DNA from 2 places in the Streptomyces sp. NPDC091282 genome. Region 2 is predicted to be linked to the other one. Evidence: riboswitches for the same ligand, from Rfam matches in the RefSeq annotation. Region 2 holds a riboswitch; the other holds the start of a gene.

Region 1 (3,173 bases), on a different contig from region 2:
GTTGGAACGGCCGGCCTGCTCGGTCGGGTAGAAGTTGATGTCGACGACCCGGTCGAGGAAGGTGACCGCGGTGCGCACGGTCTCGTCCAGCCGCTCCCAGTCGATGTCACCGCTCGCGGTGTCGACGAACGCGCCGAGGTTCACCGACCCCAGGTTGCAGACCGCCGTCTCGCCGTCGTCGGTGACCTCCAGGATCTCCGTGCAGAGGTTCGAGGAGTGGACGACGTGACCGGGGGTGGCGGTCTGGTTGGCGGTGCGGTTGGCCGCGTCCTTGAACGTCATCCAGCCGTTGCCGGTCTGCGCGAGGGTGCGCATCATCCGGCCGTACAGGTCCCGGGCCGGGATGGTCTTGCGCGCCAGGCCCCGGCTCTCCGCCGCGCGGTAGGCCGCGTCGAACTCGTCGCCCCACAGGTCCACCAGCTCGGGCACGTCGGCGGGGGAGAACAGGGACCACTGCCCGTCGGCGTTGACCCGGCGCATGAACTCGTCCGGGATCCAGTGCGCGAGGTTCAGGTTGTGCGTGCGCCGGGCGTCCTCACCGGTGTTGTCGCGCAGCTCCAGGAACTCCTCGATGTCGGAGTGCCAGGTCTCCAGGTAGACCGCGGCCGCGCCCTTGCGCCGGCCGCCCTGGTTCACCGCGGCGACCGAGGCGTCGAGCGTCTTGAGGAACGGCACGATGCCGTTGGAGTGCCCGTTGGTGCCGCGGATCAGCGAACCCCGGGAGCGGATGCGGCTGTAGGAGAGGCCGATGCCGCCTGCGTGCTTGGAGAGCCGGGCCACCTGGTGGTAGCGGTCGTAGATGGAGTCCAGCTCGTCCTTGGGGGAGTCCAGGAGGTAGCAGGACGACATCTGGGGGTGCCGGGTGCCGGAGTTGAAGAGGGTGGGGGAGGAGGGCAGGTAGTCGAGGCGGCTCATGAGCCCGTAGAGCGCGGCGACTTCGTCCAGGGCGCGGGCCGTGTCGTCCTCGGCGAGGCCGGCGGCGACGCGGAGCATGAAGTGCTGCGGGGTCTCGACGACCTTGCGGGTGATCGGGTGCCGGAGCAGGTAGCGGCTGTGCAGGGTGCGCAGGCCGAAGTAGCCGAAGCGGTCGTCGGCGGCCGGGTCGACCAGGGCGTCCAGGCGGGCCGCGTGCAGGCGCGCGAAGTCGGCGGTGCGGTCCGCGATGAGGCCCTCGCGGTGGCCGACGGCGACGGACTCGGTGAAGGTCGTCACGCCCTGCGAGGCGGCTTCGGCGCGGATGGAGATCGTCAGCAGCCGGGCGGCGAGCCGGGAGTAGGCGGGGTCCTCCGAGATGAGACCGGCGGCCGCCTCGGTGGCCAGCTCGCGCAGCTCCGCCTCGTCGGCCCGCGCCGAGCGGCCGCGCAGCGCGGCGGCGGCGACCCGGCCGGGGTCGGCGTCGGGGAGGTCGGCGGTCAGCCCGGTCAGGGTCCGCAGCAACGCGGTGCCGGGACCGTCCTCGTCCACAGAGGTGGTCGCTGAAGCCGGTTCGGCTGGCGCGATGGTCACGTGGGGCTCTCCCTCGCTCGGCTCGGGGCCTGGCGGAGGGCAGGGGGCAGCACACGGGCGCACGCACGCGTGTCGCGTCCCCGGCCCACTCCACGAGGCCCGGACGTCGGAACACCCGGGCCGGACGGCCGGGCGTCGGCTGTCGGCAGGTCCTCGGACTGACGCTCGCGCACAGATGTGCGCAAGTACACCGTTGCGGGACAGTTCCGGATTCGCACCGGATTCCCCTGCGGCGACAGCGAGCATGAGCATACATCTAGTGCCGGGTCGCGGTAGCACCCCCACATGTTGTGTCGCGGAGGTGTCAGAGTGTCAGCTCATAGGTGAGGAGAGTGATGCCGTCCAGCTGCGGCAAGGGATTCCAGTCCCGCTCGGGTGTGCGGACGAAGCCGAGGCGTGCGTAGATCCGGTGGGCGGACTCCATGGTGCGCTGCGTCGACAGCACGATCCTCCCGCAGCCTTCGAGGGCGCGTGCGCGCTCGACGCAGGCGCGGACGAGCGCGGCGCCGGCGCCCCGGCCGCGGGCGGCGCCGTCGACGGCGAGCATGCGGATCTCCGCCTCGTCCGCGGCGGCGAGGTCGGCCATCGGGCCGGGCCCCGGGACGAAGGTCACGCCGCCCAGGAGGACGTCGTCGGCCACGGCGACGAGAACGGTGGCCGCGGCCGCCCGTTTCGCCACGTCCCTCAGTTCGGTCAGGTAGGAGTCGCTCTCGCCGAAGTCGAGGAGGCCGTCCTTGAGGTAGGCCTGGGCCGTCAGTTCGCCGAGGACGCCGTATTCGGCGGGCCGCGCTTCGCGGATGCGGATCGTCATGCGCAGGAGTGTGTACGACGGCGGGCCGCCGACGTGACGTCTTTTCGGCGGCCCGCTGCGGGTCGTGCGCGGTGGCGTTCCCCGCGCCCCTTGGAGGGCGCGTCCTAGTGGGCGCCCTCCGCGACGGCCGGCGGGAGTTCCTTCTCCACGCCCGGGTCGCCGGCGTCGGCCGTGTAGTCCCCCGGCGTCGTCTCGTCGATGCCCTCGGGGGCCTTCAGGGCCTTCAGGACGAACGTCAGGACCACCGTGACCACCACGTTCATCACGAACGCCGTCAGGCCGATGTAGCCGATCTCGCCGATGCCGGGGATCTCCTTGGCCGAGCCCCCGAAGTGCTTCTGGGTGGGGGAGGCCACGCCGTAGGCCGCGGCCGTGCCGTAGACCATGCCCACCGCCCAGCCCGCCAGCAGCGCCCAGCGGTGGAACCAGCGGGTGAACAGGCCGCCGACCAGGGCCGGGAAGGTCTGCAGGATCCAGATGCCGCCCAGCAGCTGGAAGTTGATGGCGACCGTCTTGTCCATGGTGAGGACGAAGACCAGCGCGCCGACCTTCACCAGCAGCGAGACGAGCTTGGAGACCTTGGCCTCCTGCTTCGGCGTGGCGTCCGGCTTGATGAAGTCCCGGTAGATGTTGCGGGTGAAGAGGTTCGCGGCCGCGATGGACATGATGGCCGCCGGGACCAGGGCGCCGATGCCGATCGCCGCGAAGGCCACGCCCGCGAACCAGTCCGGGAACATGTCCTCGAACAGCTGGGGGATGGCCAGCTGGCCGTTGGTGACCTTGATGCCCGCCGCGATGGCCATGAAGCCGAGCAGCGCGAGCAGGCCCAGCATCAGGGAGTACAGCGGCAGGATCG
Region 2 (3,173 bases):
TCGCCGCGCTCGGAGCCGACTATCCGTGGGCACCGGTCGACGACATCCGCGGCCTCTTCGAACGGACGGCGATGACCGGCGAGTTGCCGCTCTTCTTCACCCCGGACGCCTACTCCCGGCACCTCGTGCGCCGGCCGGAGGTCCGGGCATGAGCGCGGGCCTCACCCGTATCGGCGTGGTCGGCGGCGGCCAGATGGGCGCCGGGATCGCCGAGGTGTGCGCACGGGCCGGGCTCGACACCGTCGTCTGCGAGGTCGACGCGATCGCCGCCCGCGCGGCCCGCGACCGGATCACCGCATCGCTCGACCGGGCGGTCGGCCGCGGGAAACTGGAGCGGGACGCGGCACGGGACGCGCTCGCCCGGACGGCGTTCACCGGCAGCCTGGACGACCTCGCCGACCGGCAGCTCGTCATCGAGGCCGTCATCGAGAACCCCGCGGCCAAGACGGAGGTCTTCGCCGCCCTCGACAAGACCGTCGAGGACCCCGAGGCCGTCCTGGCCACCAACACCTCCTCGCTGCCGGTCATGCGCCTGGGCATGGCGACCGGCCGGGCGGACCGGGTGGTGGGCCTGCACTTCTTCAACCCGGTCCCGGTCCTGCCCCTCGTCGAGGTGGTCACCTCCCTGCACACGTCGGCCGGGACGACCGCCCTGGTCGAGGACTTCGCGGCCCGCTCGCTCGGCAAGACGGTCATCAGGTCCCAGGACCGGGCGGGCTTCGTCGTCAACGCACTGCTCGTCCCCTACCTCCTCTCGGCCGTCCGAATGGCCGAATCCGGCTTCGCCACCGCGGCCGACATCGACGCCGGGATGGAACTGGGCTGCGCCCACCCCATGGGGCCGCTCAGACTCGCCGACCTGATCGGCCTGGACACCGTCGCCTCGATCGCGGAGTCCCTGTACGACGAGTTCCGCGAACCCCTGTACGCCCCGCCGCCGCTGCTCCAGCGGATGGTCGAGGCAGGACTCCTCGGCCGGAAGACAGGCCGCGGATTCCACACCTACGGCCAGGACTGAGGGCCTGGTCCGACGCGGGCCGAGGGGCCCGCACCGCCGTACGGGGATGAGGGTCCCCGCACGGTGCGACTGGAAAAGGGCGGGAAGCGCGAGGGTGGCGCTTCCCGCCCTCCGGCCATTCCACTCGTGTCCTGTGTCACCTTCCGCATCGTGGACGGCGCGCTTCACCGCCGGGCGATACCCCCTAGGGTGGTCCCAGCAGCTGGTTCGCCCTGTCAGCCGGACAGGGCGTCGTAAGAGGGAACCCGGTGGGAATCCGGGACTGCCCCGCAGCGGTGAGTGGGAACGAACGCCGTCATACGCACTGGGTCCGACGTACCGGACCTGGGAAGCGACGGCCGGTAGGTGTCCGCCGGGAGACCGGAGGGCGTGCCCGCGAGTCCGAAGACCTGCCGACTGCCCGCGCGCGGACCGTTCCGTGCGCGGATACCCCCGGTGACCTCGTGGGCGGGTCGGCGTGCATACCAGACGGGACGACCGTGCCCTTGCCGCGCGGGGTCGCCGCCGTCCGGTGCGTCATACCCTTCGCGCTCCCCCGGTCCCCGGGATCTCAGGGATTCATCTCGCGAAGGAGATCTCCGTGACATCGAAGTCCGCAGCCGCGGCAGCACGGGCCACCGTGTACGGCTACCCCCGCCAGGGCCACAACCGTGAGCTGAAGAAGGCGATCGAGGGCTACTGGAAGGGCCGCGTCACCGCCGACGCCCTCCGGAGCACCGCCGCCGAACTCCGCCGGAACACCTGGCGGCAGCTCGCCGACGCCGGCGTCCACGAGGTGCCCACCGGCGACTTCTCGTACTACGACCACGTCCTGGACACCACCGTCATGGTCGGCGCGATCCCGGAGCGCCACCGGGACGCCGTGGACGCCGACGCGCTCGACGGCTACTTCGCCATGGCCCGCGGCACCCAGGACGTCGCGCCGCTCGAAATGACCAAGTGGTTCGACACGAACTACCACTACCTGGTGCCCGAGCTGGGCCCGGACACGGTCTTCACCGCGAACACGGCGAAGCAGGTCGCCGAGCTGACGGAGGCCCTGGGCCTCGGCCTGACCGCCCGCCCCGTCCTGGTCGGCCCGGTCACCTATCTCCTCCTCGCCAAGCCCGCCCCGGGCGCCCCCGCCGACTTCGAGCCGCTCACCCTGCTGGACCGGCTCCTCCCGGTGTACGCCGAGGTCCTCGCGGACCTGCGGGCGGCCGGTGCCGAGTGGGCGCAGCTGGACGAGCCGGCCCTGGTCCAGGACCGCACGCCTGCCGAACTGAACGCCGCCGAGCGCGCCTACCGCGACCTCGGTGCGCTCACCGACCGGCCGAAGCTGCTGGTCGCCTCCTACTTCGACCGTCTCGGCGACGCCCTCCCCGTGCTGGCCAAGGCCCCGGTGGAAGGACTCGCGCTGGACTTCACCGAGGCCGCCGCCGCCAACCTGGAGGCGCTGGCCGCCGCCGGCGGACTGCCCGGCAAGCGGCTGGTCGCCGGCGTCGTCAACGGCCGCAACATCTGGATCAACGACCTGCAGAAGTCGCTGTCCACGCTCGGCACCCTGCTGGGCCTCGCCGACCGCGTCGACGTGGCCGCGTCCTGCTCCCTGCTCCACGTGCCGCTCGACGCGGCCGCCGAACGGGACATCGACCCGCAGATTCTGCGCTGGCTCGCCTTCGCGAAGCAGAAGACCGCCGAGATCGTGACCCTCGCCAAGGGCCTCGCCCAGGGCACGGACGCCGTCACCGGCGAACTCTCGGCGAACCGCGCCGACCTCGCCTCCCGCGCCGGCTCGCCCATCACCAACGACCCGGCCGTCCGCGCGCGGGCCGCCGCCGTCACCGACGCCGACGCCCGCCGCTCCCAGCCCTACGCCGAACGGGCCGCCGCCCAGCGCGCCGGCCTCGGACTGCCGCTGCTGCCGACCACCACCATCGGCTCCTTCCCGCAGACCGCCGAACTCCGCGTCGCCCGCGCCGACCTGCGCACCGGACGCATCGACACCGCCGGCTACGAGGAGCGCATCAGGACCGAGATCCAGGAGGTCATCTCCTTCCAGGAGAAGACCGGGATCGACGTCCTCGTGCACGGCGAACCCGAACGCAACGACATGGTGCAGTACTTCGCCGAACAGCTCACCGGATACCTGGCCACCCAGCACGGCTGGGTCCAG

The links. A riboswitch is a leader RNA that binds a small molecule or an ion and turns the genes downstream of it on or off. The one in region 2 is predicted to bind cobalamin.
Region 1: another riboswitch for cobalamin. It lies ahead of ACIQOE_RS17850 (ribonucleoside-diphosphate reductase subunit alpha); the one in region 2 lies ahead of metE (5-methyltetrahydropteroyltriglutamate--homocysteine S-methyltransferase).

What each region holds. Positions count from the first base shown of each region.
Region 1 is NZ_JBIVUX010000003.1:863,612-866,784, forward strand. It holds gene ACIQOE_RS17850 (ribonucleoside-diphosphate reductase subunit alpha) at 1-1,506, opposite strand, end outside; cobalamin riboswitch at 1,633-1,765, opposite strand; gene ACIQOE_RS17855 (GNAT family N-acetyltransferase) at 1,811-2,317, opposite strand; gene mctP (monocarboxylate uptake permease MctP) at 2,422-3,173, opposite strand, start outside.
Region 2 is NZ_JBIVUX010000004.1:793,618-796,790, reverse strand. It holds gene aceB (malate synthase A) at 1-152, shown strand, start outside; gene ACIQOE_RS22390 (3-hydroxybutyryl-CoA dehydrogenase) at 149-1,018, shown strand; cobalamin riboswitch at 1,218-1,430, shown strand; gene metE (5-methyltetrahydropteroyltriglutamate--homocysteine S-methyltransferase) at 1,599-3,173, shown strand, end outside.